3 regions of the Pseudoalteromonas sp. DY56-GL22 genome follow, and region 1 is predicted to be linked to each of the others. Evidence: predicted binding sites of a transcription regulator. Region 1 holds the regulator's gene; each other region holds the start of a gene.
The links. Region 1 encodes sigma-54, which starts transcription at its own class of promoters, with help from an activator protein. Its sites were predicted from a motif close to GTTGGCACGNNNNTNGNNT; they were not measured.
Positions count from the first base shown of each region.

Region 2: a site for sigma-54 is predicted at 2,441-2,459, ahead of dps (DNA starvation/stationary phase protection protein Dps). Genes of this name have one in related genera too.
Region 3: a site for sigma-54 is predicted at 5,528-5,546, ahead of fliE (flagellar hook-basal body complex protein FliE). Genes of this name have one in related genera too.

Region 1 covers NZ_JANHZR010000015.1:10,561-20,866, reverse strand. Annotated here, with positions in the region: gene lptC (LPS export ABC transporter periplasmic protein LptC) at 1-456, shown strand, start outside; gene lptA (lipopolysaccharide transport periplasmic protein LptA) at 446-967, shown strand; gene lptB (LPS export ABC transporter ATP-binding protein) at 964-1,689, shown strand; gene NO991_RS19865 (RNA polymerase factor sigma-54) at 1,796-3,292, shown strand; gene hpf (ribosome hibernation promoting factor) at 3,319-3,606, shown strand; gene ptsN (PTS IIA-like nitrogen regulatory protein PtsN) at 3,610-4,062, shown strand; gene rapZ (RNase adapter RapZ) at 4,063-4,908, shown strand; gene NO991_RS19845 (HPr family phosphocarrier protein) at 4,922-5,194, shown strand; gene mgtE (magnesium transporter) at 5,406-6,764, shown strand; gene NO991_RS19835 (YgiQ family radical SAM protein) at 6,842-9,019, opposite strand; gene NO991_RS19830 (EAL domain-containing protein) at 9,141-10,306, opposite strand, start outside.
Region 2 covers NZ_JANHZR010000004.1:61,461-71,766, reverse strand. Annotated here, with positions in the region: gene NO991_RS10660 (RNA polymerase sigma factor) at 57-548, shown strand; gene NO991_RS10655 (hypothetical protein) at 545-1,237, shown strand; gene NO991_RS10650 (hypothetical protein) at 1,249-1,713, shown strand; gene NO991_RS10645 (HPP family protein) at 1,880-2,299, shown strand; gene dps (DNA starvation/stationary phase protection protein Dps) at 2,527-3,045, shown strand; gene corA (magnesium/cobalt transporter CorA) at 3,106-4,062, opposite strand; gene NO991_RS10630 (GGDEF domain-containing protein) at 4,149-4,922, opposite strand; gene NO991_RS10625 (hemin ABC transporter substrate-binding protein) at 5,104-5,913, shown strand; gene NO991_RS10620 (iron ABC transporter permease) at 5,910-6,968, shown strand; gene NO991_RS10615 (heme ABC transporter ATP-binding protein) at 6,961-7,749, shown strand; gene NO991_RS10610 (HugZ family protein) at 7,746-8,468, shown strand; gene azu (azurin) at 8,493-8,933, shown strand; gene NO991_RS10600 (tellurite resistance TerB family protein) at 9,150-9,800, shown strand; gene NO991_RS10595 (hypothetical protein) at 9,845-10,093, opposite strand; gene NO991_RS10590 (carboxymuconolactone decarboxylase family protein) at 10,251-10,306, shown strand, end outside.
Region 3 covers NZ_JANHZR010000005.1:41,936-52,241, forward strand. Annotated here, with positions in the region: gene NO991_RS12300 (flagellin) at 1-570, shown strand, start outside; gene NO991_RS12305 (sigma-54 dependent transcriptional regulator) at 713-2,152, shown strand; gene NO991_RS12310 (DNA-3-methyladenine glycosylase I) at 2,186-2,773, opposite strand; gene NO991_RS12315 (PAS domain-containing sensor histidine kinase) at 2,902-4,014, shown strand; gene NO991_RS12320 (sigma-54-dependent transcriptional regulator) at 4,011-5,414, shown strand; gene fliE (flagellar hook-basal body complex protein FliE) at 5,585-5,917, shown strand; gene fliF (flagellar basal-body MS-ring/collar protein FliF) at 5,938-7,653, shown strand; gene fliG (flagellar motor switch protein FliG) at 7,646-8,686, shown strand; gene fliH (flagellar assembly protein FliH) at 8,690-9,508, shown strand; gene fliI (flagellar protein export ATPase FliI) at 9,526-10,306, shown strand, end outside.

The DNA of each region.
Region 1 (10,306 bases):
GAAGACGAGATCATCGCAACACCTGATTACACTGCCGTTGCTCTAAAGCAAACAGCTTATGACGAGCAAGGTAAAATTAGTCATAAAGTGGCAGCTGCAAAAATGGAGTTGTATCAACAATTAGGGTTTACCTTTTTTGAACAACCTATTTTTACTATTTATAGCGATCAGCAAGTTTGGCAAGTAAGAGCCAAAGAAGCTACTTTATACGAAAATGATCAGCTGATTTTTGAAGGGGATGTAGTTGCTAAAAACTTAACCCATAACGGTATGATCGAAGACATAAAAGCAGAAAATATTAATGTCGACATTGATAAAATGACGATGTTTTCAAAGCAACCTGTAACACTAACAGGACCGAATTTAAAAATTACCGGTAAAGGCTTAAAAGCCGATTTAAAAGCCGAAATTGTTGAGTTAACTAACCATACACGAACCATATACTATGACCAATAAACTGAAGAAATTACTCCTGATCCCAAGCTTATTGATTGCCTTTTCGGGCGCAGCTGCCGAGCAAACAGGCGCTCAAATTAGCATTAGCTCAGATCGCCAAGTCGGTAAACTAAAAGATGGCGTTGGCATATTCGAAGGTAACGTAGAGATCGTGCATGGTGATCGTCGCATTACAGCAGAGCGACTTGAGGCACATGGCGGTGACACCGAAGGTACAGTCGAATTAATTATCGCTACAGGCAAACCAGCTTACTTCGAAGAAAAGCAAGCTGATGGTACCGTGATGAGCGCCAGCGCCGAAGAAGTTCGTTATGATGTTGCGAAACGCTTCTTAACACTCAATGGCGAAGCTGAAGTCACTCAAGCGGGTCAAAAAGTAACGGCAAAAAGCATTACCTATGATATGGCTCAACAGCTGATCAGCGCAGAAAAAGACGAAAACTCAACAGATCGTGTACACACTATTTTAGTGCCTGTAGAAAATAAAAAAGACGATAAAGGCCAACCATGAGCACATTAAAAGCAGAGCTTTTAGCTAAAAGCTACAAAGGCCGCCAAGTGGTTAAAAATGTCGGTCTTGAAGTTGAAGCGGGCAGTATTGTTGGCTTGTTAGGGCCAAATGGTGCAGGTAAAACCACCACCTTCTATATGATTGTAGGCCTCGTACCAAGCGACAAAGGAAAAATAAGCATCGATGATAACGATATCACGCTTTTGCCAATGCACAGCCGTGCGCGCTTAGGTATTGGTTATCTACCACAAGAGTCGTCTATTTTTCGAAAATTAACAGTTTACCAAAACTTGATGGCCATATTAGAGACCCGCAAAGATCTTAACAAAACAACGCGCGAAGAGACGCTTAACAACTTATTAGATGAATTTAGCATTCAACATATTCGCGATAGCCAAGGTATGGCACTGTCAGGTGGTGAACGACGCCGCGTTGAAATTGCACGTGCATTAGCCGCTAATCCTAAATTTATCCTTTTAGATGAGCCTTTTGCTGGTGTTGATCCTATTTCGGTGTTAGATATAAAGAAAATTATTGAGCACCTAAAAAATCGTGGTATTGGTGTACTTATTACTGACCATAATGTTCGAGAAACCCTTGATGTTTGTGAAAAAGCCTACATTGTTTCTCATGGGGAGCTAATTGCATCAGGCACACCTGAGCACGTATTAGCTGACCAAACTGTACGTGATGTTTATCTAGGCGAGCAATTCAGGCTGTAACCATTACGCCACCGACTAGAGCATCTGCTAGACTTATACAATGACAATAAATCGATAACAGTGTCCTCACCGTTACCGATAACTTAAAAAGGATTGTTAGGGATACATGAGGCAATCATTACAGCTGCGCATGGGCCAGCAACTTACAATGACTCCACAACTGCAACAAGCCATTCGCTTGTTGCAGCTCAGTACATTGGATCTCCAGCAAGAAATTCAAGAAGCGCTTGATAGTAATCCTCTGCTTGAAGTGGAAGAAGCGGATTACAACGAAGAAAGCATCGGTAAGAATGAGCAAAAAGCGGAGTCTGACGATGTACAAGTCAGCGCGTCTGCCGACGAAGCACCTAGCGAATTCGAGCAAGAAAGCAGTGATGCTCTGAGTAAGGATACGGTTAGCGATGACTTAGCTATGGATGTTACGTGGGATGAGTACATGAGTGCCGCCCCATCAACATCGTCTGGGCCAATGCCTGAAGACGAGTCTATTTACCAAGGTGCTTCAACAGAAACACTGCAAGAATATTTAATGTGGCAACTACAGCTCACACCATTTAGTCCTACCGATGAAGCGATTGCCGTTGCCATCGTTGAAGCTATCGATGACTCAGGTATTTTAACGGTTAGCTGCGAAGATATTGTCGAAAGCTTTAATCAAAATAATGATGAAGAAGAAATCGAACTCGATGAAGTTGAAGCTGTCTTAAAAAGAATACAGTTATTCGATCCAGTTGGTATCGGCGCGCGAAGTTTACAAGAGTGCCTGTGTATACAACTTCGTCAATTCGATGCCAATACGCCATATTTAGCTGAAACTAAAATGGTTTTATCTGAGCATATCGAATTATTAGCAAGTCGCGACTATCGCACTTTAATGAAAAAGACTAAGCTTAAAGAAAACGAGCTTAAAGAAGTGATGACGCTCATTCACAGCTTAAATCCTAAGCCTGCGGATAGCATAGTACGCGAAGAATCTGAGTACGTCATACCCGATGTATCAGTGAAAAAAGTGAAAGGCCGCTGGGTAGTCGAGTTAAACCCAGATTGTATGCCAAAAATTAGAGTGAATAGCCAATATGCAGCGATGTCTCGCTCTGTTAAATCAAGTAGCGACAGCCAATTTATTCGTTCTCACTTACAAGAAGCAAAGTGGTTTATTAAGAGCTTAGAAAGCCGTAACGATACTTTACTAAAAGTGACCAACTGTATCGTGCAACAACAGCAAGCTTTCTTTGAACATGGCCCAGAGGCAATGAAGCCAATGGTGCTAAACGATGTCGCTGAAATGGTCGAAATGCATGAATCGACGATTTCTCGGGTTACAACACAAAAATATATGCATACCCCAAGGGGAATTTTTGAGTTGAAATATTTCTTCTCAAGCCATGTCAGCACCGAAAATGGTGGTGAGTGCTCTTCTACAGCAATTCGCGCTTTAATCAAGAAGTTAGTTGCTGCAGAAAACTCGGTTAAACCATTGAGTGATAGCAAAATTGCAGATATATTGGCTGAGCAAGGAATTAAAGTAGCTAGACGTACAATTGCAAAATATCGTGAGTCTCTAGCAATACCTCCGTCTAATCAGCGTAAAAGTCTGATTTAGACGTTTTACATAGAAGGAAAATGCTTATGCAACTAAATTTAACTGGTCGCCACGTAGAAGTCACTGATTCATTAAGAGACTATGTAAACACTAAGTTCGCAAAACTAGAAAGGCATTTTGATCATATTAATAATGTTCATGTCATTTTAGATGTAGAAAAATTAAGCCAAAAAGCAGAAGCAACTTTACATGTAAACGGAGGCGAGTTGTTCGCTTCTACAGAACATCAAGATATGTACGCAGCAATTGACTCATTGATCGATAAACTTGATCGCCAAGTCATTAAGCATAAAGAGAAATTAGCTCGACATTAAATTATGAAACTTAGTTCACTTACTAATCAGGACTGCAGCAAAGCTGCGGTCCTTTTTAATAGCAAAAAAAGAATTCTTGAGTATATTAGCGAGTTAGCTCACCAGCAGTTTCCTCATTTATCTCAACAAGATATCCTAGATGCTTTTCTGAACAGGGAAAAGTTAGGTAGTACAGGTATCGGCCGAGGAATAGCTATTCCCCACGGTCGAATGAGTGGTGCTGATGAACCTCATGCATTTATTATTGTCAGTGAATCTCCCATCAATTTTGATGCGATAGACAATCGTCCCGTTGATATTTTTGTGGCACTCATCGTACCAGATGGCGATTGCCAGTTGCACTTGAAGACCTTGTCAACAATTGCTGATAGACTTAAAGATAAAGATTTTTGTAAACAGTTGCGAAGTGCTACAAGCGATCAGCAACTATTTCAAGTAATTGCATCAGAGGCATAAATGGAATTAATAATTATCAGCGGTCGCTCAGGCTCGGGCAAATCGGTCGCTTTACGAGTTCTTGAAGACTTAGGCTACTACTGTGTTGATAATATTCCTGTCAACCTACTGCCTTCGCTCGTGCGAAGTGTTTCTGATAATTATGACAAAATTGCCGTCAGTATCGACGTACGTAACTTACCGAAAGAGCAGCAAGAGTTTAATGATATTCTTGAGTACCTGCCAGGTTTTGCTAACCCAACACTATTCTACCTAGATAGTGATGATCAAACCCTAATCAAGCGTTTTTCTGAAACTCGCCGTTTGCATCCATTATCGATTGATTCTTTACCGCTTGATCTTGCCATTAAACAAGAAAAAATCCTGCTTGATGTGCTGATCACCCGCGCTGACTTTATGATTGATACCACTGATTTGAGTGTTCATCAGTTAGCAGAATCAATTCGTGAAAAGATTTTAGGTAAGAAAGATAAAAAACTGATTATTACGTTTATGTCGTTTGGTTTTAAGCATGGCATTCCAAAAGAAGCTGACTACGTTTTTGATGCACGCTTTTTACCGAACCCACACTGGGAGCCTGATTTAAAGCCACTAACCGGCCTCGATCAGCCTGTCAGGGATTATTTAGCTAGCCACAGCATAGTGCAAAAGTTCACTTGGCAGATTCAAACCTTTGTACAGACTTGGTTGCCACATCTAGAGCGCAACAACCGCAGTTACCTAACCATTGCAATTGGTTGTACAGGAGGCCAACACCGTTCTGTTTACTTAGCGCAAACAATTGGTGAAAGCTTTTCTAAAACTCATGCTAATGTAAAAATTCGCCACCGCGAACAAGATATCTAACTAGGCACCAACAATGCACGCTGAAGATACCTTTTTAATTCAAAACAAACTTGGCTTACATGCTCGCGCTGCGACTGTTTTAGCGCAACTAGCACTGCAATTTGATGCCAAAATTACACTTTTTCAAGATGAGAAAGAAGCTGAAGGCGACAGCGTGTTAGCGTTAATGCTCCTTGAAAGTAGTCAAGGAAAAGAGGTTCGTGTTGTATGCGAAGGTCCTGACGCTGACGCTGCATTAACGGCAATCGGCGAATTAATTGCGCAACGCTTTCACGAGCAAGAATAGCATTTGCTAAGACTTCAAGGTTTACGGTAAACTTACTTCGGATATTTAAAATTCCCTTTAAATATCCTACTTTTATATCGCTCGCTTTTCTAAATTACAAAACTCTTAATAAATTTATCGCAGTGCGACGATATCTCTGCAAATACACTACAAAGCAACTATGCTGTATTTGCATAGCCTATTTAAACTTTTTTCAGTTGTAAGGACGCCAATGCCAGAAGCCTTTGAACAAGATTACCCACTACAACAACTCAAACAAGTGACCAAGTCACTCAATAGTGGTCAATTTGTTCAAGTGCGCGGCATGTTAGCCAAAACGGCACCTTGTGATACAGCCCTTTTACTTGAGTCTTCTCCCCATAAAATTCGTCGTATGCTTTGGCAGCTGGTTGACCCAGATGTCCGTGGTGATGTTCTAGAGGAACTCTCTGAAGATGTACGTCTTGGCATTATTGCCCAGATGGAGCCTGAGCACATTGCTGCTGCTACAGAAGATATGGACGACGATGACTTAGGTGAGGTTTTACGTAGTCTTCCTGATACCGTATATCAAGACGTTGTTAGCGCAATGGACTCGCAAGATAGAGAAAGGGCAACTCAAGCGCTTTCTTATCAAGAGCGCTCAGCCGGTGCCCTGATGAACAGCGATACGGTAACCATTCGTCCAGATGTTACCCTAGATGTAGTTTTACGCTATTTACGCTTACGAGGTGAGCTACCAGAGGGTACCGATGACTTATATGTAGTTGATAAGCATAACTGCTTTTTAGGCGCGCTTTCATTAACTACATTGCTGACCAGTCCTTCAGATAAAATTGTTCGTGATTTAATGGATGAAGACTGTGAGTCAATCCTAATCTCTATGGATGAAAGTGATGTAGCGCAACTGTTCGAGCGTCACAACTGGATTTCAGCCCCTGTTGTGGATGATAACGCTCACTTGCTTGGTCGTATTACCATCGATGATATCGTTGACGTAATCCGTGAAGATGCAGAGCACAGCATGCTAAGCCTCGCTGGTCTTGACGACGAAGAAGATACCTTTGCGCCAGTGCTAAAAAGTTCGCAGCGTCGCTCTATTTGGCTTGGGGTTAACTTATTAACCGCATTGTTAGCAGCCATTGTGGCAAGCTTTTTCGAAAACACCTTAGCAATCTTGCCTATTTTAGCGGTACTCAATGGTATCGTCCCTTCAATGGGGGGTGTTGCGGGTAGCCAAACCCTAACTCTGGTTATTCGTGGTATAGCGGTTGGTCATATCAACCAAACCAACCAACGCTTCTTATTACTTAAGGAGTTAGCAATTGGCGCACTGAATGGCATTATTTGGTCGATATTAATTGCTGGTGTGGTTGCCCTATGGCAGTGGGACTTTAAACTCGGCGCAGTGCTGGCCTTTGCAATGTTTATGAATCTTGTTGCCGCTGGTATTGCAGGTGCAAGCATTCCATTAATTCTTAAGAAAATGAAAATTGACCCTGCCCTCGCCGGCAGTGTGGTACTGACAACAGTGACGGATATTGTCGGTATCTTTGCCTTTTTAGGCACCGCAACCTGGCTATTGATCTGATACCAATTCACAATAATACTTAATTAAGCGAATTGGTATAAATAAAAACGGCCCTTTAAGGGCCGTATTTATATCTTTTACTTTGCACGCTGCTTATTTTTACCTACTCTAGGTTTGGTATTGGCCTTTTTAAACTGGCTAAAACCGGTATGACGAGTCAGTGCTGCACGGCCTTTACCGCCCTTACCTTTAGCAGTTTTCTCGTTTCGACCTTCTTCAGGAACCAAACAATTCGGCCCTTTACCAATTAAATTTGCTTTGCCCATTTTTCTTAGTGCTTCACGGATCATCGGCCAACCAGCAGGATCGTGGTATCGTAAAATCGCTTTGTGTAAGCGACGCTGGCGTGCGCCTTTTGGAACAGGCACTTGCTCAGTATTGTTCTTAATATTGCGCAGCGAGTTCATCTCAGTGTGATAAATTGTGGTTGCATTGGCCATCGGCGATGGATAAAAGTTTTGTACTTGATCAAGCTTAAAGTCATGAGCCTTTAACCATAGCGCCATATTCACCATGTCTTCGTCTTTCGTTCCTGGGTGAGCAGAAATAAAATACGGGATCAAATACTGCTTTTTACCCGCTTCTTTTGAGTATTTATCAAATAGCTCTTTAAACTTATCGTAAGCTCCCATGCCCGGCTTCATCATCTTAGATAATGGACCATCTTCAGTGTGCTCAGGGGCAATTTTTAAGTACCCGCCTACGTGATGGGTAACCAACTCTTTTACGTAGCGAGGGTCTTCTACGGCTAAGTCATAACGTACGCCAGACGCGATCAAGATTTTCTTCACACCTTTTACATCTCGAGCTTTTTTATAAAGCTCAATCGTTGGGGTGTGATCCGTGTCCATGTGCTTACAGATATCAGGATAAACACATGATAAACGACGACACGTGCTCTCTGCCTTTTTGCTCTTACAGCGCAACTTATACATATTCGCGGTCGGTCCGCCTAAGTCAGAAATAACCCCAGTGAAGCCCGGTACTCTGTCACGAATTTGCTCAATTTCATCAATAATTGATTGCTCAGAACGGCTTTGAATAATACGTCCTTCATGTTCTGTTATTGAACAGAAAGAACAACCACCAAAGCAGCCTCGCATGATGTTCACCGAGGTTTTAATCATTTCATAAGCTGGGATTTTTTCATCGCCGTAGCTTGGGTGCGGAATACGCTGATATGGCAAACCAAATACGCCATCCATTTCTTCAGTTTCAAGCGGAAATGCAGGCGGATTTACCCAAATAGAGCGGTCGCCATGGCGTTGAAATAACGCACGCGCACAACCTGGGTTTGTTTCTTGGTGCAAAATACGCGAGGCGTGAGCATAAAGCGGTTTATTCACACTTACTTGCTCATATGCTGGTAGCTTAACGTAGGTCTTTTCCCATGGCTTAGGACGAGCAGGCTGAATCGTGATTGGCTTAGCCGCCTCGGCACTTAAATCAATACCTGCTTTTTTAAATTCAGATTTACTACAACCCACATCATCTGCGCCATACGGGTTTGGAATTGGATCAATCTTACCGATTTTATCTATTGCAGTTGAGTCACTACCACGCCAACCCGGTAATGGTTCTTTACGAATAACCGCAGTACCACGAATATCTTGAATTGTCTCAACCGACTCACCCGCAGCAATACGGTGGGCAACTTCAACAAGTGGGCGCTCAGCGTTACCGTAAATTAAAATGTCAGCTTTAGCATCAAACAATACACTACGGCGTACTTTTTCTTGCCAATAATCATAATGAGCAATACGGCGTAAACTCGCCTCAATACCACCAATGATCAGTGGCACATCTTTATAAGCTTCGCGACAGCGTTGGCTGTATACAACTACCGCACGGTCAGGACGTTTACCGCCTATGTTACCCGGAGTATAAGCGTCATCATGACGCATACGCTTTTCAGCAGTATAACGGTTGATCATCGAGTCCATATTACCCGCTGTAACACCAAAGAATAAGTTAGGCTTACCTAACGCCATAAAGGCATCTTTTGAGTTCCAGTCAGGCTGCGCAATAATACCCACACGAAAACCCTGTGACTCAAGCATACGCCCAATCACAGCCATACCGAAGCTTGGGTGATCTACATACGCATCACCACTTACAATGATCACGTCACAGCTATCCCAGCCTAACGCGTCCATTTCTGCACGAGTGGTTGGTAAAAATGGCGCCGTGCCATAGCATTCAGCCCAATATTTAGGGTAAGAAAACAGGCCTCGCTCGGCTTTTAATGCGCTCATAAAGTGTACTCTGCTAACAAAAGGGGCGAATTATACCTCAGTCTTATAGATTATTATAGAAAACAAAACGCCCTTCACATGGGAGGGCGCTGTTTAATTTGTATGCACTGACTGGAACTGGCTATTGCTTAGCTTGCAGGTAAGTAATTAACTCTTTTTCTGGCATAGGCTTAGCGTACATGAAGCCTTGCACTTCATCACAGCCAAGCTGAGCTAAATAATCTGCTTGCGCTTGTGTTTCAACCCCTTCTGCAATGGTTTTTAAGCCTAACCTTGCGCCAAGAGAAATAATTAACGCAGCAATCGCCTGACAATCTTGACCAGGTAAATCTTTGATAAAGTCGCGATCAATTTTTAGTCTGTCTAATGGTAGTTTTTGCAAATAGCTTAACGACGAGAAGCCAGTACCAAAGTCATCAATTGCAATCTCAATACCAAACTCTTTAAGTTCTTTTAATGTGGTGATCACATTAGCTAGCTCATCCATAACCACACTTTCGGTCACTTCGAGTTCAATAAACTGCGGTTTTACATCGTATTTAATAAGCGTGTCTTTTACTTGCTGAGCATAGCCTTTAACTTTAAACTGCGGTACTGAAACATTTACGGCAATACTGATTGCAAAGCCCATTGCTTCAAGGCGCTTTTGCTGCATACATGCTTGTTCTAACACCCATTGCCCTATATCAACAATTAAACCGGCATCTTCAGCCATCGGAACGAAAATCGCTGGTGAAATATACTGACCATTACCTGATGGCCAACGCAGTAGCGCTTCACAACCTATGATTTCTAGAGTATTTAAATCAAGTTGCGGCTGAAACCAAACCTCTAATTTACGTTGTTCGAAGTCTTGACGAAGCTGTCTAATGATCCCTAAACGCCAAGCCATTTTCTCTTCCATGTCTGGGGTATAAGTCACCACCGTTTCAGCAGATTGTTTTTTAGCTTGGTTTAAAGCAATGTAACCTAGTTTTAAAGTCTCGATCCCTGCTTGCTGAAAGTCACCTTGATAACATAAGCCAATGTTAAAGTTGATTGGCAAAATATGCTCGCCAGCATTAAATGGTAAACTTAAATGCTCACGAAGTAACTCAATATCGCATTTATCAGCAGCCAACAACAAACCGAAAACATCTGCACCAATGCGCGAGATAAGCTCTGCATTAGGGTATTCTTGTTGTAGCCTATCAACAATTGCATTTAGTAATAAATTACCGATTTCTTGCCCTAAGCCATTGTTGATATCAGAGAATTGCGAAACATCAATTAATAAAAAGACAAAGT
Region 2 (10,306 bases), on a different contig from region 1:
AATCATTGATGAGTTGTTTCATTAATCGGCCCTTGCCCTAACCAATAAGGGAAACTATGACAAATACAGTAACCAGTTTATTACCAGCGCTGCGACGTTTTGCATTTTCGCTTACCGGCAATCAAGCAGATGCCGATGATATTGTACAAATGACCATCGAGAAACTTTTACAAAAAGGCATGCCCGATGATATTGAACCACTAAAATGGGCATTCAAGATCTGTCGAAATGTTTGGATCGACGAATACCGCTCGCAAAAAGTGCGCTTAAAGGCAGTTCAAAATACAGAACTTCAAGAACCCATCTGTGACGATGAACAAGAGAGTTTCGCAACCCAAGAGACTTTGCATCGGGTAAATAACGCTTTAACAACCTTGCCAGATGAACAGCGCGCTATTGTATCCCTCGTAGCAGTGCAAGGTATGGCTTACAAAGATGTTGCGCACACCCTTGAGATACCAGTAGGCACCGTGATGAGTAAATTATCACGAGCCAGAGCCGCACTTTATCAATTAATTAAGCCTGATTTCACTAAGGAAAACGCATGAAGATTGATGACCAAACACTCAGTGCTTTTTTAGACAATGAATTACCAGCAAACGAAATGGACGCAATACGTAATGCAATTGCTGAAGATGAGCAACTCGCTTTACGCCTAGCTGAACTATCTGAAGTTGACATGCTCGTTAAACAACACGCAGCACAGATTGATGCAATGCCCTTGTCTGATGAACTTGCACAAACAATCGAGCAACATAATAAAGAGAATGTCGTTTCGCTATCCAAATGGCAGCAAATTAAACTTGCCGGACGCAAACAAATGGCCGTTGCAGCAAGTATTGCAGTGCTTTTTACAGTCGCTATTGCTAGCTTTGTTCAACAACAAGGTTTGGAACAACCCATTGCCAACGCATTAGATCAAAAACTGAGTGGCGACAATACGGTAATAGATACAAACAGAAGCCTAACTGCACAGCTTAGCTTTGTTAATACTAATGGCGATTTTTGCCGCCAATACACGCTGTATTCTAAAACTACCCAGCAAACACATATTGCTTGTAAACAACAAGGAATTTGGCAGCTTCATGCATCGAGCGAGCAACGCGCAATGTCAAGCCAAAGCTATCGCTTAGCAAATAAAACACCTGCGCTTGATAGTTACATCGACGAGCACATTCAAGGCCAACCGTTAGATCGTAACGCCGAACAACAAGCACTAAATAACCATTGGCAATAAGCGAGACAATCATGAAACACGTATTATTAGCTTATATTGCCATTGTATTAATTGGTTGCACCAGCAGCCAACATTCGAATGATAAAAACATTCCTGGCCTAACAACTAAGCAGCTTGCGGATAATCAATATATCCTTCGATACGAGACTCGTCACGGTTCAAAGCGCTCAGCGCTTGAGCAAAGTATGCTGCAAGCCGCCAACATTACGATAGACACCGGTTATGACTGGTTTCTCGTTGCCGAGCAGGCAGTTGATGTTGAGCGTTCCAAGCCCACTAACAAACCACGTTTTGAGCAAAGAGCACACTGCGGTTTATTAACCTGCACAAGTCAAACTTCGCCAGCACTGCATGAGTCAACGTTATTAGAGCGCACAATCATCATACAATTAACAATCATTTTAGGAAAAGGCATAAAACCAAGTGAAAAAGCGCATGATGCTTATACGCTAATTGAACAAGCTAATAATTCATAAAATTAATATTTAAAGGTAAAAATTATCCTCATTACATCTTTTTACCTACGGCTGAACTGCATAAGTAATTACACCGTTAATCACTAATACTTTGATCTCACTTAAGTGAAATTAACTAGATAAGCGCTAAACTTACCACAACTTGATTAATTGTAAGGATGTAGCCATGACACACCTAGTTAGTGATTTAATGACGCCAGACCCATTTGCTATTAGCGCGCAAAATACCCTGCATGATGCTCATAATCTAATGAAAGAGAAAAATGTTCGTCATATCCCTGTGATCAATGAGCATGGTGGTTTGGTTGGCATGTTAACGCAAAAAATCATGATTGCTCAGGTAATGAATATCATGGCTAATTACAGTGCCAGCGCCCTCGAACGCAAGGAAAAGCAAACTAAAGTAGTTGATATTATGGCTACCGATTTTACCAGTATCTCGCCAGAGCAACCGCTACACGAAGTTGCTAAGTTTTTTGTTGAAAACCGTCATGGCTGCATGCCTGTGGTTGATAAAGATAACAACCTAGTGGGCATTCTAACCTCATCTGATTTTGTTCGTTTAGCGGCGGCTTTACTTTCTTAAGTCGTAACTTTGTATCTGCACACTGAATTTTTTACAGAAGGTGTGCAGAGTTTTCATACTTCTTCTTAGCTAGTACCACCCTCACTCAAGACTTAAATAAAATTAATCTTTTAAATTCAATACTTTATAATTTAAAAATTATTAGGCACAACGCTTGCTTCTGTGTAATTACACATGCTTTTTAGATTAAAAGCGAAAGGAAATTTACAGATAATCTCGGAGGAGTAATGAGTAATTCATCATCAAAAATCGCAGAATTTACAGCACCGGGTGTTAAAGACCAAGCTGCAGCGGACACGATTGCTATTCTAGACCAACGCATGGTCGCTTTAATCGATTTACACCTCACTTTAAAACACATTCATTGGAATGTTGTTGGTCCTAATTTTATTGGTGTACACGAAATGTTAGACCCACAAGTAAGCGCAGTGCAAGAGATGACTGACACGATTGCAGAGCGTATTGCAACCATGGGCGGCGTACCTGTTGGCACACCTCAATCAATTGTAGAACGCCGTACTTGGCAAGATTATTCAATTGGTAAAGGCTTAGTTACTGACCACCTAACAGCGCTTGATAAAGTGTATAACGGTGTTAATAAAGACCACCGTGCAGCTATCGATAAGCTTGGTGAGCTAGACCCAGTTTCTGAAGATATGATCACTGGCCAACTGGCTGATTTAGAACAATTCCAATGGTTTGTTCGTGCACATATCGAATCGTCTACCGGCGAATTGAAAGGTTAAACCCCCTAGGTCTATCCGAAGACCCCTTGCCCAGCATTTGCTGGGCTTTTTTATGCTTTGTTACAACCAACCTTTATGTTTAAAGAACAAGTAAGGTGCAAAGCCAGACAGCAACATAATGCCAATTGCAAACGGGTAACCCCATGCCCATTGCAGTTCAGGCATACTGTTAAAATTCATCCCATAAATACTGGCGACAACGGTTGGAGGTAAAAACACCACTGAGGCGATAGAGAAGGTTTTGATAATTTGGTTTTGTTCGATGTTAATAAAACCCTGAGTCGAGTCCATTAAGAAATTCACCTTATCAAACAAAAATGTACAGTGAGACATAAGGGTATCAATATCGAGCACAATTTCACGTAGTGATTCGCGGTCTTCTGTCGGCGCTCCTAGGTGGCGCAGTAAAAACGAAATATTCCGGCGCGTATCCATCAAACATAAACGCACCTTACCGTTATTATCTTCAAGGCGAGAAATTCGGCTAACGGCTTCTTCTAAGTCAGAGTCATCCTCTTCAAGTACATAGGCACTGAGTTTTTCTAACTGATGATGCATGTCTTCAAGCATATCAGCGTGGTTTTCGACTTTTTGGTCAAATAAAGTCACCAAAAGTTGCTTTGGATTATCACACGCCACTTGCCCTTTCCGAGCACGTAGTCGTAATAGACGAAAATCGGCTAGTTCATCATCGCGGATTGTCAGCAAACAGTTGTCTTGTAACAAACAAGCTACGGTTACCGTGTTAAAGCGCCCTTCGTTTGGTGACATGAAAAGCGCATGCACATGCAAGCCTTCATGGTCGATAAAACAACGGGAAGAGGCCTCGATTTCTTCAACATCATCAGCGCCGGGTAAGGTGATATTAAGGGTGCTTGCCAGCGCTTGTCGTTCTTCTTCAGTCGGATTTATAGTATCAATCCAATGGGCATTCTTAATAGCGGTTGCAAGAGGCATATCAGCAGCTGGCTCTGTTTCTGTGATCACACCTTGGTCTATAGAAAAAAATCGTAACATGCGCCCTACTTAAAAAATAAAATTATTTAAAGAATTTAGGTGTTTCAAAGACAAACAATATATCAGTGTTTTTATGGAGCAAGCCATTAAAATAGCTTGGCAAATGCAAGCTGGTTTCGCCCAGATGATTTAGCACTATACAGTGCATTATCAGCTCTTTTCATTAACGATATTAAGTTTTCTTTATGAGGACGGTCCCAATCAGCTACCCCTAAACTAACTGTAATCTTTAGCGGTTGCTCAGCGTAATTAATTGTCATCTTTGCGACAGATTTACGGAGCAATTCTAGCTTCTGTTTTGCCTCTACCACTCGCGTGTTTACCAAAATTAGAGCAAACTCTTCGCCCCCTAAACGACCTAGTAAATCCTCTTGCCTTAAAGTTTTCTTGACTAGGTTTGCAAAACTTACCAATACCTCATCTCCAGCAGCATGACCGTATGTATCATTAATTTTTTTGAAGTGATCTAAGTCTAAATAAGCAAATACAACTGGTTGATTATTACTTTGACACATTTGCAATAGTTCATTCCCTTGAGCTAGAAACTCTCGACGAGATAGCAATCCTGTTAAATGATCATACATTGCTAGTTTTCGATGTGTTTCCTCTAATTTTTGAACTTTAATCATCAAACCACTAATAGACCATGAAACGATTGGTGCAGTAACTGCAGGAGCAATTGTCGCTATAATAAAAATGATAGGCATCATTTCTGTCCCTGTAGCAAGAAGAATCAAGAAAGTAATCAGTAAAGAAATTGCAATACTAATCACAGTAATAAAAAGCATCCTAAGCCAACGACTTTTTTCTCTTTCTCGATAATCCATTAAAGTTCGTTCTGTTTCATAAAAACGCCTCATGCAAGCCTCCCGCCCTCAAAGTGATAGATGATCGAGTATAATCTAAATTTCATCCAACAAGACTAGCACAAAGAGTTGAACTACGAAGTTACACCCTCAAACACATATTGATTGTGATAACTATTTTCATTTGCATTTAATTAATTATAATAGGGCTACTATCATTCAAGTGAGTGCAAATATGAAATACTTAAGCGTCATGTTATTACTGCTTTCAAGCTCAGTCTTCGCTGAGCAACGAATAGTAAGTGCCGGAGGAACATTAACAGAAATTATATTCGCGTTAGGTCAGCAGCAAGAGCTAGTAGGTGTTGATCAATCGAGTATGTATCCAAAAGCGGCCACAGAGTTACCTCAGGTTGGGTATTACCGCGATCTTGCTGCGGAAGGTGTACTTTCTTTACGCCCAACGGCACTTTTTGCACTTGAAGGAACAGGCAGACCTGAAGTATTGAAACAAATCAGTTCGACTGGTGTAACGTTAAAAACCTACCCTAAGCCAGACTCTATCAGTGAGCTAAATAGCTTAATTACTAATTTAGGTAATGAATTAGGTGCGCAAGAGCAAGCACGTGCTTTAAATCAAAAAATCCAAAATAGCTTACCTGAAAAATCTTCGCTTACTGGTAAAAAAGCACTTTTTCTATTATCGGCCAATGATAGAGGCTTAGTTGCTGCCGGTACTGATACCGTGCCGCAAATGTTGTTTGAATATACTGGAATTAAAAACTTAGCGCAGACTCACTCAGGCTTTAAACCATTAAATAGAGAGATCCTTGCCGTAGAGCAACCCGATTTTATTATTGCACCTGCTCATGTCGTTTACTCATTAGGTGGTAAAGATGCATTTTGTAAGCTGCCCACTTTATCTTTATTAAAAGCAGCACAAAACTGTAAGTTACTGGTTATGGATAGTTTATTATCATTGGGGTTAACACCAAGAATAGCGATTGCCATTGAGCAAGTTAGTGAATATCGCAATAAGCTATGAACGGTTCAATTACTTTACCAATAGTGCTAAGAACAAGGCTTTTTCCTAATAAATGGATAGTCCTTTGCGTTCTGAGTATTGCCGCCTTATCTTTACTAAGTATTGGTTTTGGCCCCGCCGGCTGGGACTGGCGTTTAGCTATTGCTTGGCTTGCGCCAGAGCACTTTACACAGTTTGACCCGTTACAAATTAATGTTGTTACGCAAATTCGTTTACCACGTTTTATGTTAGCTGTAATGATTGGTTTAGTGCTGGCTCAAACAGGAACGGCGACTCAAGCCCTGTGCCGTAATCCACTTGCCGACCCATCTATTATTGGTATTAGTTCAGGCGCTGCAGTTATTGCAGTGGCATTTATCGCACTGGGTGCGAAATTTGATTTTCAAGCCGATAAATATTTACCTTATGCCGCATTTTTAGGTGCATTGGCTGTCACGCTTTTTGTTTACCTGATCGCTAAACAGGCCGGTCAAGTTAATGTGACGACCTTGATTTTGGTCGGTGTAGCAGTAAACGCTCTTGCCTTTGCATTAATAGGGTTATTAAGTTTTTATGCTGATGACAGTGCGCTGAGGTTAATAAACTATTGGACTATGGGCTCACTTGGCGGTGCTACGTGGGCTAATTTAAATCAAGCATTACCACTGTTACTTATCAGTGCAATTGGCCTGTGGTATTTAAAAGAACCAATGAATTGTTTACTGCTAGGTGAATCACAAGCTCAGTATTTAGGAATAAACACGCAAACTCTTAAATTTCAAATCATTATTTTAGTTGCATTAGGTGTGGGAGCAAGTGTCGCAATGACAGGCTTAATCGGGTTTGTTGGTTTGGTTGTTCCGCATATTGCAAGGCTTATGGTGGGTCCCCATTTACGGGTTATGATGCCTTTGTGTATGTTGCTTGGCATTATCGTTTTATTACTCTCTGATTGGCTCGCACGCACATTAGTCATGCCAGCAGAACTTCCTATTGGGATTATCACCGCCCTACTTGGTGCGCCTTTGTTTATCTATCTTATTTTAAAAAGTAAGCAAGGAGGCGCAATTGCTTAGTTTTAATAACTTAAGTGTTAATTACGGCGAAAAAGCCATCTTGCAAGATTTAACTGGTGAGATTAAAGCAGGTCAATGTGTGGGCTTAATTGGTGAAAATGGAGCTGGAAAATCGACCTTGCTCCACACTCTAGCCGGAAGTCATCCTTATCAAGGTGAAATACTGCTCCACAACCACACCTTAGCAAAATTTAGCCAAGCTAAACTGGCCCATCAACGTGCCGTTGTTATGCAGTCTCAGCAGCTAGGTTTTGCATTCACAGTGCAAGAGCTTGTCGCAATGGGGCGCTACCCTTACAAAGAAACAACGCAGCACTGTGCTAAAAAAGTAGCTCAATACATTGATTTTATGGAGCTGGGTCACTTGAGAGATCGTCGTGCCACGGCTTTATCAGGCGGCGAGTTACAACGAGTGAGTATGGCGCGTTGTTTAGCGCAACTTGATGCATTTAGTGATGATGCTCAGCCGAAGCTCATGTTATTAGATGAGCCAACTTCAGCGCTCGATATGCGCCACCAGCATGCTTTATTGGGTTGGGTTAACAAGTTTGTTAAGCAAGGCAATGCCGCCATTATTGCAATCCACGACTTAAATTTAGCAAGTCTTTATACCAGCGACATTATTATGTTGCATCAAAAACAGATTTTGGCGTCTGGCAGAACATCAGATGTCCTCACTGAACATAATTTAAAACACATTTACGCCATGCCTTTGTATGTTAAGTCACATCCACTGCATGACGCCCCAATGATTTATTCTCAACGTCAGGAGTTTTCATGAGAACACAAGCCGTCAACGACGCCAAGCAATTGGTATACAAAAAAAATAGCGGAGTAATGTCTACCCTTTCATATAATTTACGCGGCTATCCATTTGGCTCTGTAACTCCTTACATGTGTGATGAGCACGGAAAACTGTATTTTTTTATCAGCGATATTGCTCAACACACTAAAAACCTAGTTCACGACAAGCGCATGAGCCTAACAATATTTGATGCAGCGCAAACAGGCGATCAAAACGAACATGGTCGAGTAACCATCGTGGGTGATGGCTCATTAGTTCCAGCAGAACATGCTGAAGTATTACTCAACAAATATATTGCTTTATACCCAGAAGCTGACTCTTATCGTAGCGCTCATGACTTTAACTTATGGCAATTAGACCCTGTTCGCATTCGCTATATAGGCGGCTTTGGCAAGATTTTTTGGATTGAAAAAGATGAATGGCTTACATCAGAAAAAGCATGGGATGACAACCAAGAGCTGCATATGATCAATCATATGAACGAAGACCACAAAGATGCAATGTCCTTAATTCTAAACCATCACTACCACGTTGACGACACAGCACCCGTTATGAATGGTTTGCTACCGCAAGGCTGCCACATCAGAAGCCATAATAAGAACTACTACATCCCTTTTAATGAGGTATGTGATAACCCTCAAGCAGTACGAAAAGCACTTGTTCAACTAACTAAAGATGCACGTGCCACTGTATAAATATGTTCATTTAAGGAGAATACCATGAAGAAAATTTTAGGCTCTATTTTGTTAATTCTTGCAGCTTCAGCAAATGCTAATGAATGTGAACTAACAATTGAATCAAACGATATGATGCAGTTTTCAACTAAGTCATTAACAGCCCCAAAAAGCTGTAAAGAAGTGACGGTAACACTAAAACATACTGGCAAATTACCAAAAAATGCCATGGGCCATAACTGGGTGCTTTCTAAACAAGCAGATATTCCAGATATCGCCAGCGATGGCATGGGCGCAGGGCTTGACAAAAATTACCTAAAAGAAGGTGATAGTCGTGTACTTGCTGCAACTAAAATTATAGGGGGTGGCGAACAAACCAGCGTAACCTTCGCAAGCAACCTTTTAAAAGAGGGCGAAAATTATGCATTTTTCTGCTCATACCCTGGTCACTACGCAATTATGCAAGGGACGTTTACCTTAATTTAAACCTTATATTTTCACCAATAGATAGCCAGCTAGTTTGCTGGCTTTCTTGACTTAAGTTAATCGCTATTCACCCCAATAGCAGGTTTTAATATTGCCGATAGAATACCCAATAAAAATATACCACCAATTGTTAACTGATGTGTTTTGTAACATTTATCTCGTTTCCTTTTGATTTTAAATCACCTAATCTGGGCACATATCTGCAAGGAGAGAACAATGAAAGACTTACAAAAATTAGTGGGTAATTTAAATAAATCAGGCGCGCTGAATGGCTTTTTGGGTGGTGTTGCCGGCGGTGGGCTAACGAGCTTGATGGGCGGAAAAAGTAAAAAGAGCAGTAAAAAAGCCGTTAAATACGGAGCATTGGCTGCTGTAGGTGGTCTTGCCTGGAAAGCCTATAAACAATATTCAGAGCAAAAATCAGCCCCAGTTCAGCAAACTAGTTCACGTGGTTTTGATTTTACTCCCGCCACGCTGCCTGAGCAGTCATTCACTGATGCAATCGACGATAATCACAGTGATGGGCAATTATTACTCATGCGCGCTATGATTGCAGCTGCCTATGCTGATGGCCACATTGATGAAACCGAAAGACAAAAAATCTTCGCACAAGTAGAAACAATGCAATTGTCAGTGCAAGAAAAAGCCATGCTGTTTGATGAGCTAAGAAAACCAATGCAACTATCAGAGTTAGTTGCCGCTGTGCCAAACGCACAAATGGGTATTGAAGTATATGCAGCCAGTGCCAGTGCAATTGATTTGAACCAAACAGTTTCTAAACACTACTTAGACACATTGGCCAATCAGTTATGCATTCCTAGCGAACTGGTAATGAGCATTCACAGAGAGCTTGCCGAATACAAATAAAAATGGGGCGTCTTCGCCCCACTTTTACTCGTAACCAGTAATGATTAATGCGGCTTTTTAGTCCCATAACGCACCATATCTTTACCGTTTTCATAAACATCATTACTTACGTAACGACCCAATAGCAGCTTATGACTATCATCAAGCACCGCAACAAATGGGCGACCATCACTATTGTTTGTAGCAAGTGCAACTCCGGCTACGTTCTCAAGCCCTAAACCGCCATTTTCAACTAGGCGTAAAAACGTTTCTAACTCATCTAATGTTTCAATTACATCGTTATCGTTAATCATCTCAAATACTCAGTGTTGCAAATGCGCGTAGCATAGCAGGATTCAAAATAAGGTGCTAATTGGCGTGTCTAAGAAACTCTATAAAATGTCGTTTTTTTGCAATATTAAACAATGCATAAGCACTAAGCTCGTTGAAAATATTATTTAAGGATCATTTATGAAACGAGCTAACTATTTTTCTTTACAACCACTGCTAATAAAGCACCTAATGGA
Region 3 (10,306 bases), on a different contig from region 1:
TCAAATCTATCTGGTGTAAATGATGCCGTTTCTCGCATTCGAGAGCTGTCTATTCAAGCGGGTAATGGTGCGCTCACAGATAGTGATAGGGCTGCACTCCAAGAAGAAGTGTCGCAATTACAAACGCAAATATCAGAAACATTTGAAAATGCCACATTCGGTGGTAAACCTTTATTTGATGGTGAGCAAGTGTCGTTTCAAGTGGGTCCTGATGCTAACACCACACAATCAGTGACGCCATCTGATGGTAGTATTGCTTCAGTTATTGCGGGAATCGATATTTCAACCCAAGCAGGAGCTCAAGCTGCGATTGATATTAGCGACCAAGCAGCTGAAGAAATTAACACGCAAAGAGCTGAGCTAGGCGCTTTTCAAAACACCTTGGCGAGTACGATAAAAGGTTTAGGTAACCAGCGAGAGAGCATTGCTGCGAGCCAAAGCCGAATAGAAGATACTGACTATGCAAAAGCTGTGTCTGATCAAGTAGCTAATGATATTTTATCGCAAGCATCGATTGCCCTACGTGGTCAGGCAAATCGTTCAGCCGAATCTATATTAGGCTTGCTTTAATTCTTTAGTATTAAATTTTAGTGCTAAGTGACTATTTTTTGGCGTTGATGTCAATAAATTGCCGCTTAGCGCTTGCATCCCTCCTAAACTCGCTTACAATTTAGAAATTAACTAACCTCGTGGTAACTGTGGTTCGCCAATAATGATCTTAATTTTAGACAATAATAATAATCGTGCGATAGGTTTACATGCAGCACTTACCTTCATTGGTGAAACTGCACAATTAGTTGATGAGACTTCATTACAGTCTTTTTGTGAAAAACATCAACAGCAAGAATGCATGGTCATTCTTGGTGCTTTACAGCAGCTAAATCACGAGGCTGTGATCAAACAGTTTCCTGCCATTCCGTTTTTATTAATTGGTGAAACACTCAAACCGCTGCTAAGCATTGCTAATGTAGTTGGTTTAATTTGTGAACCATTTAACCATGACGTAACTACTCAGCTATTGCATGATTGTCAGCAATATCAGCGCATGCTACCAGGTGACCATAAACAAGCTAAATCTAACAAATCATTTGATGGTTTAGTCGGTGAAACCGAAGCTGTAAAAGATGTGCGCTTTTTAATTGAGCAAGTAGCAAAAACCGATGCCAACGTGCTGATCTTAGGTGAGTCAGGCACAGGTAAAGAAGTTGTTGCACGTAACGTTCATTTACTCTCTAAACGCAATACCGGGCCATTTGTGCCGGTAAACTGTGGTGCTATTCCTGGTGAACTACTTGAAAGTGAGCTATTTGGCCATGAAAAGGGCGCCTTTACGGGCGCTATTTCTGCACGCAAAGGGCGCTTTGAATTAGCGCAAGGCGGCACGCTGTTTCTAGATGAAATAGGTGATATGCCTTTGCAAATGCAGGTTAAACTACTACGTGTGTTGCAAGAGCGTAGCTATGAGCGAGTAGGGGGTACTAAGCCTATTCAAGCTGATGTACGCATTATTGCTGCAACTCACCGCAACCTTGAAGAGATGATTGAAAAAGGCGACTTCCGTGAAGACCTTTTTTATCGCTTAAACGTGTTTCCAATTGAAAATCCTTCGCTAAGTGAGCGTGCTGACGACATTCCTTTGCTGTTGAAAGAGTTAATGCGTCGTGTGAACGAGCAAAGTGGCACAACGGCCAAATTCACTGAGCGTGCGATTCAAAGCTTAAAAGAGCATGCGTGGCCGGGGAATATTCGTGAGCTTGCTAACTTAGTTGAGCGCATGGTGATCATGTTCCCTGATAAAGTGGTTGATGTGCCAGACCTACCAGCTAAATATCGTTATATTGAAGTTGATGCTTATGAGCCTGAGTACCCTGAAGAGTTGATGGAGCGAGATGCTTTCAACGATATTTTCAGTACCGGCTTTAGTGATTATGATGAGGAAGAGCTTGATACCCCAGCAACAACGGCTGACTCAGGTTTATTACCAGATGAAGGAATTGAGCTCAAAGAATACCTAGCTGAGCTAGAAATCAGCTTAATCAGCCAAGCATTAGAGCGCTACGATTATGTTGTTGCACGTGCAGCAGAAATTTTAGGTGTTCGCCGCACCACACTGGTCGAAAAAATGAAGAAATATAACCTAACGCGCGATTAAGCCGCGTTAGGTTTCTTCCTCGGTTTTATCTCTTTAATATTCACTAATTATCTCAGCTTTTCTAAAGCAATCATTGCTATGGTCATTTACCATGCCACAGGCCTGCATGTGGGCATACACCGTCGTCGGGCCTAAAAACTTAAAGCCGCGCTTTTTTAAATCTTTGGCGAATGCTGTAGAGGCTTCAGTAATAGCCGGGTAATCCTCTAATTTATCAAGATTGTTTACCAATGGTTTGCCACCAACAAACTGCCATTGGTAATTTGAGAAACTGCCAAACTCTTTTTGAATCTCAATAAAACGTTGCGCGTTATTGATAGTGGCGGCGATTTTAGCGCGATTACGAATAATACCTTCAAACTGCATTAAACTTTCGACGTCGTCTTCGGTCATTCTGGCAACATCTTCAACAACAAAGTTTTTAAAGGCACTGCGATAGCCATCACGTTTTTTAAGTATGGTATACCAACTCAGTCCCGCTTGTGCTGACTCTAAGGTTATAAACTCAAATAAGCGGTGATCATCATATAATGGCACCCCCCATTCTTGGTCATGATAGGCCACATAATCTTCTTTGCTGGTATCGAGCCATGGGCAACGACAATGGTGTTCTTTTTGCATTATTCCCTCGCGATTGTCATTTTTTTGTCAGTGTTGTTTTTGTCTTTAATTTATTGAAATAAAACAAAAATAAATTTGGTACGGATTGTGCATTTGACTAGGTAGACACGATTTTTTGAGTATCGATTATGGCCTTAGCAAATGTCCTAAAACCACAATTTATCACAGCCAAACAATATAACCCATGCTTACAACAAGAAGAGTATGTGGGTGAGTTGAGTGAGCTGCGCCAACAAGCCAGTTGGTTAGGTCATTTGGTTGATACCATGCCTGCAGGTGTGGTGGTTTTGGATGGCCGAGGTATGATCGCAAAAGCCAATCAAATTGCCATTGATATGCTAGGTGAACCCCTTGAAGGTGAAAAGTGGTTTAGCGTAATTCAACGCTCATTTCGACCACAGCAAGACGATGGACATGAAGTATCACTTAAGGATGGCCGTTTAATAAAGCTTGATATTACTGCGCTTGCTCCAGAGCCAGGGCAGTTAATTTTAATGACAGATTTAACTGAAACCAGGCGCTTACAAAAGCGAGTAGCACATATGCAGCGCTTAAGTGCGCTTGGCAAAATGGTCGCTTCGCTTGCTCATCAAGTCAGAACACCGTTATCAGCGGCCATGCTGTATGCCGCAAATTTAGGCTCAAAGCGATTGCCAGAAAGCTCGCGTGGCAACTTTCATACGAAGCTAATGTCGCGTTTAAAAGATTTAGAAACCCAAGTGAACGATATGCTGTTATTTGCCAAAAGTGGTGAGCAACAAGTGGTCGAAAGCGTTTCAATGCAACAGTTACTTAATGAAGTAAAAGCCGGTGCTGATGCTATGGTTGCACAAAATAACAGTGAACTTAGCGTGAACTTGCCTGAGCCAGATATTGAAATTATGGGTAATAAAACTGCTCTGGCGAGTGCTATTCAAAACCTGATCCACAATAGTATTCAAATTATTGGCTCTGAGGCTGTGGTAACCCTGAGTGCCGAACGTGACGAAACTAGCGAAAACTGTGTTCGTATCAGTGTCAGTGATAATGGCCCGGGTGTTGATTTACGCCATGCCAACAAATTATTCGAACCTTTTTACACTACCAAAAGCCAGGGCACGGGGCTTGGACTTGCAGTTGTAAGTTCAGTCGCCAATGCGCACCAAGGACGGGTTGAAGTGACAAATAATGCTCATGGGGGAGCATGTTTTAGTTTGATCTTGCCAATTAGTGCAGAACCAATGTCAGCGGAGGCAAAATGAATACTAACTCTATCTTAGTCGTTGAAGACGACGCAGGTTTACGAGAAGCGCTAATCGATACCCTTGAGATGTCGGGTATTGATTGCGTTGCTGCAGATAGCGCTGAACAAGCGATGATCTTGCTTAAGCAAAATAGCTATTCATTGGTTGTTAGTGATGTGCAAATGGGCGCCATGAGTGGCCTTGACCTATTACGTAGCATTAAACTTAATTATCCTGAGCTGCCGGTATTAATGATGACAGCCTATGCCACCATTGATGATGCTGTAGAAGCAATGCGTTTAGGTGCGATTGATTACATGGCAAAACCGTTTGCTCCAGAAGTGCTCCTTAACATGGTGAGTCGTTATCTACCTGAAAAGGAAAAAGAAACCGATGGCCCAATCGTTGCCGATCCATCGAGTATTAAGCTATTAGAGCTCGCGAGCAAAGTTGCCCGCTCAGATGCCAGTGTCATGGTACTCGGCCCAAGTGGCTCGGGTAAAGAAGTGTTGGCTCGTTTTATCCACGATAAATCAAATCGTAGCGATGCCCCCTTTGTGGCTATTAACTGCGCTGCTATTCCTGAAAACATGCTTGAAGCAACCTTATTCGGTTACGAAAAAGGGGCGTTTACCGGCGCTATTCAAGCATGTCCGGGTAAGTTTGAACAAGCTCAAGGTGGCACCATCTTACTTGATGAAATAACTGAGATGGATTTAGGCTTACAAGCAAAATTACTGCGTGTACTTCAAGAGCGCGAAGTAGAGCGCTTAGGCGGTCGTAAAACCATAGAGCTTGATGTTCGCGTACTTGCTACAAGTAACCGAGATTTGAAAGAAGCGGTGAGCGAAAATCTATTTAGGGAAGATTTATATTATCGCTTAAATGTATTCCCGCTAATGTGGAAACCATTAGCCGAGCGTCCTGGTGACATTGTTGTATTGGCAGAGCATTTAATAGAGCGTCATTGCCTGAAAAGTAAAGAGCCTATAGCTCAACTAAGTGAGGATGCGAAACAAAAGCTGCTATCGCATGCTTGGCCAGGTAACGTACGAGAGCTCGATAACGTTATTCAACGGGCGTTGATATTATGCGATGGGAATAGTATTCATCAAGATGATGTCTTTATTGAAGAGTTGCTTACGGCGGATATCAAGCCAGTCGCTACGCCGCCACACAACGCTCCGGTATATCAAGAACAGCCTGTTGAAGTTAATCTAGATACCGTGCCACAAGTGAGTGAGCAAGGTAATTACAAAGACGAGCTGAAAGACAAAGAGCATCGTATTATTTTAGAAACCTTAGCGCGTTGTAACGGTAAGCGTAAAGAGGTTGCAGAAACCTTAGGTATCAGTCCGCGCACGTTACGTTATAAACTGGCGCAAATGCGAGACTTGGGTATCGCCTTACCTGCATAAACTCCTTCCAAAAAGTTAGTCAAACAAGCTCGCATTTTTGTGAGCTTGTTTGCTGTCAAAACTCTGACAAGTAAATTAACTGCGCTAAGCTATTGAAAATCCAGGTTTTATTTTGTGGCACGGTTTGTGCTTTATCAGTGCATAAGTAAACTGCATTGTCAGAGAGTATTATGAAAGTTCAAAACAGCGCATTATTTCAAGAAATGCAATCTATGGCTTCAGAAGTTGGTCGTAGTAACTCAATTAATAATTTACCAACACAAACTCAGCCAACTTCATCGGCACAGTTTGGTGATTTACTTACCAATGCACTTGATACAGTGAATGGCTTACAACAAGAAGCAAAACAAAAAGTAACCGCGCTTGAAATGGGCGATCGCAGTGTTTCACTTGCGGACGTAATGATTGCTTCGCAAAAGTCATCAGTTGCCTTTGAAGCGACGGTACAGGTTCGCAATAAACTTGTTGAAGCTTATAAAGAAATTATGAACATGCCTGTGTAACTAGGTAGTGGAGAATTATTGTGGCGCAATCTAATCAATCAACTGATCTAGCCTTAGCAGGCGGCGGTATCGATGCAACCGATACTGACGATCAACAAGAGCAAAAGTCAGGCTACCTAAGTGCCTTAAATGGTGTAGACGTTTTACGCCAGGCTACTTTAGTGATTGCTTTAGCAATCTGTTTGGCTATCGCAATTTTTATTATTATTTGGGCTCGTCAGCCAGATATGCGTCCGCTTGGCAAAATGCCAACGGAAGAGCTTATTCAAACGCTGGACTTCTTAGACGCTCAAAAGATTGATTACGAACTTGATGGTAACGTCATCTCTGTTGAAGAAGGTGAATACCAAAACATCAAATTATTGATGGCTCGTGAAGGCCTAGAGCAAGCGCCAAGCTCAGGTACTGACATCATCATGCAAGACATGGGGTTTGGTGTAAGCCAACGCCTTGAACGTGAACGTTTAAAACATGGTCGTGAGCAACAGCTTGCACGTACCATCGAAGAGCTAAAAAATGTTACTCGCGCCAAAGTACTTTTAGCTATTCCAAAAGAAAACGTATTTGCTCGTCGTGAAAAACAACCTTCAGCAACGGTAGTACTAACCTTAAAACGCGGCCGTACGCTTGATGGTGAAGAAGTTGACTCAGTAGTTGATATTGTTGCCTCAGCAGTCCAAGGTTTATCGCCAGAGCGTGTTACTGTTACCGATCAAAATGGTCGTTTACTGAATTCAGGCTCACAAAACTCACTTGCTGCTCGCTCTCGTAAAGAGTATGAAATTGAGCGTAAGCGTGAAGAAGAATACTTAAATAAAATCGATAGCATCCTTATTCCAGTTGTAGGTTTAGGTAACTACACAGCGCAAGTCGACTTAAATATGGATTTTAGTGCAGTCGAAGAAACACAAAAACGTTATAACCCAGACTTACCCGCTGTGCGCAGTGAAACCACGTTCGAAGAAAACAACATTGGTGGTCTTGCTGTGGGCATTCCAGGTGCGCTAACGAATCAGCCGCCAGTTAACTCTAATATTCCTGAGGTCGCTGGCCAAGGTAGTGCAGGTTCAGCAACGAACCCAAGTCGTTCGCATAAAGAAGCAACACGTAACTACGAACTTGATACCACAATTTCGCATAAGCGCCAGCAAACCGGTGTTATCCGCCGCATCAGTGTGTCAGTTGCCGTTGATTATGTACCACAAGTAGGTGAAAACGGTGAGACAACTATGGTTCCTCGCTCTGTCGAAGCATTGTCAAATATTCGTCGCTTACTACAAGGTGGTGTTGGGTTTGATATGCAACGCGGTGATGCACTTGAAGTCGTTACAGTGCCATTTGTAAGACAAGATACAGGTGAAGCGATTGAAGTTCCACTTTGGGAGCAAGATTGGTTCATGAAGATGCTACGCTTAGCATTAGGTGCACTGGTTATCATCGTACTTATTGTCTTTGTTGTAAGACCTATGCTGAAACGTCTAATTTACCCAGACGATACACTAGAAGAATATGATGAAGATGCATTAAGTGCAGGTGTAGATATTGGTGATAGCACGCTAGATATGCTAAATAAAGACTTTGACTCTGCTGCTGTAGGATTCTCAAGTGATGGTACACTACAGCTGCCAGACTTACATGGCGATGAAGATTTACTCAAAGCAGTTCGTGCATTGGTTGCAAATGAACCAGAACTGTCTTCTCAAGTAGTGAAAGCGTGGTTAACAGAAGATGACTGATCAAGAACAAAAACAATTACCACCGGCGTTTGATGTTGATAAATTAGACGGTGTTGATAAGGCGGCAATCTTATTGCTGAGCTTATCAGAAGAAGATGCTGCGCAAATCCTTAAGCACTTAGAGCCAAAGCAAGTGCAAAAGGTGGGTATGGCAATGGCCGCACTAGATGATTTATCGCAAGCGAAAATTAGCGCAGTCCATAATTTGTTTATTGAGCAAATTCAAAGCTTCAGTACCATTGGCTTCCAGTCTGAAGACTTTATTAAAAAAGCCCTTACAGCAGCGCTTGGTGAAGACAAGGCTGCCAGCCTTATTGACCAAATTGTTATGGGCTCAGGGGCGAAAGGTCTTGATTCATTGAAGTGGATGGACTCAAAGCAAGTGGCGAATATCATTCGTAACGAGCACCCGCAAATTCAAACCATTGTTTTATCTTATTTAGAGCCAGAGCAATCAGCGGAAATCTTGTCGCAATTCCCAGAAAAAGTGCGTTTAGATTTAACCATGCGTATTGCAAACCTTGAAGAAGTTCAACCAGCAGCATTGCAAGAGTTGAATGAAATCATGGAGAAACAGTTCGCAGGTCAAGCTGGTGCGCAAGCTGCGAAAATGGGTGGCTTGAAAGCGGCTGCTGATATCATGAACTACCTAGATACCAATGTTGAAGGTCAGTTAATGGATTCAATCCGTGAACACGATGAAGAGATGTCACAGCAAATCCAAGACCTTATGTTTGTCTTTGAGAACTTAATGGATGTTGAAGACCGTGGTATTCAAGCGATCCTTCGTGAAGTACAGCAAGATGTATTAATGAAAGCAATTAAAGGTACTGACGAAGCATTAAAAGAGAAGATTTTGGGCAATATGTCAAAACGTGCCGCTGAATTACTCGCTGATGATCTTGAGGCAATGGGCCCTGTTCGTATTAGCGAAGTAGAAGCGGCACAGAAAGAAATTCTTTCTACGGCACGACGTTTAGCTGACTCAGGCGAAATCATGCTTGGTGGCGGTGGTGGTGAGGAGTTCCTGTAAGCCATGAGTAAGTCTTCATTTCATACAGGACGCCCAGTGCATGCCAGTGAAGCTGCCGATGAATTATTGGAAAACTGGCCAATTCCTGAAGTGACGCAAGATACAACAAAACTCGCTGGACGCTCAACGGCGTATGGCACGCCTTTAGCTGACTTATATCGTAAAGAGCAGCAAAAGCAGCAGGCCGAAGAGCAGCCAGAAGAGCCTGAAATTCCGTCATTGACCATGGCTGAACTTGAAAAAATCCGTCAAGATGCCTATGAAGAAGGGCTAAAGCAAGGTCATGAACAAGGCTATATAGATGGTTTTGAAAAAGGCGCGCATGAGGGGAAAGAAGCTGGTTTTAAAGAAGGTGTTGAGCTTGGTAAGGAGCAAGGCCAAGAAGAAATTAAGCCTATTTTAGAAGAGCAGCTCACCAACTTAAGAAGCTTACTTGATAGCCTTTCTCAACCATTATCTAAAGTCGATGAAAGTGCCGAAAAGCAGTTAGTGCAATTAGCTGTTATGTTAACTGAAGTCTTAGTTTACCAAGAAATCAAAACCTCACCAGAAGTCATTTTACATGCTTTGAAGCAAGCCATTGATGCGTTAGGTGAAGAGCAAGTGAAAGTACGTATTCACTTACATCCTGATGATATTGCTTTAATTACCGAAAGTTATGGCGAACAAACTATCGCAGATAACCATTGGCAGTTAGTGGCAGAGCCGACTTTAGAGCGCGGTGGCTGCGAAATTAAAACCCCGCAATCATCCCTCGATATGACGATAAAAACTCGCGTCAAAGAAACGTTGGAAAACTTTTTGCATAGCAGTGGTATCTAACACTTTTTAGGCTCATTATGAGTGCTCAATCAATGACTCTTAGCGAACGCTTACAGCGCTATGAAAAACATATCAAGGCTCCAAAACCGGCTGTTGCCGGTATTCTGACGCGTGTTGTTGGTTTAACGCTAGAAGCAAAAGGGCTTAGAGCACCTGTTGGTAGTCAATGTAAAATTGAAACCATTAACGGCTTTGTTGATGCTGAAGTTGTTGGCTTTAATGACCAAACACTGTACTTAATGCCAAATGATCACATCTCTGGCGTACTACCAGGTGCGCGAGTTATCCCAAAAGTAAACGAAACAGGATTGCCTGTAGGCATGAGTTTACTTGGCCGCGTAGTGGATGGCCTTGGTCGGCCACTTGATGGCTTAGGTGCAATTAATGCTGAGCATCACTTAAAGTTTGCGCAAAACGCAATTAACCCGCTGGCAAGACGACCAATCAGTCAACCTATGGATGTAGGTGTACGAGCCATCAACTCCGTTATTACCGTGGGTCAAGGCCAGCGTATGGGTCTGTTTGCAGGCTCTGGTGTTGGTAAATCAGTGCTACTAGGTATGATGACTCGTGGTTCTGAAGCAGATGTAATCGTGGTTGGCCTTGTGGGTGAACGTGGTCGTGAGGTAAAAGAATTCATTGAAGAAATTTTAGGAGTCGAAGGGCGTAAGCGCTCAGTGGTAGTTGCAGCCCCTGCGGATGCGTCACCATTAATGCGTTTAAAAGGCTGTGAAAGTGCAGTGACCATTGCGGAATACTTTCGCGATCAAGGACTTAACGTGTTGTTATTACTTGACT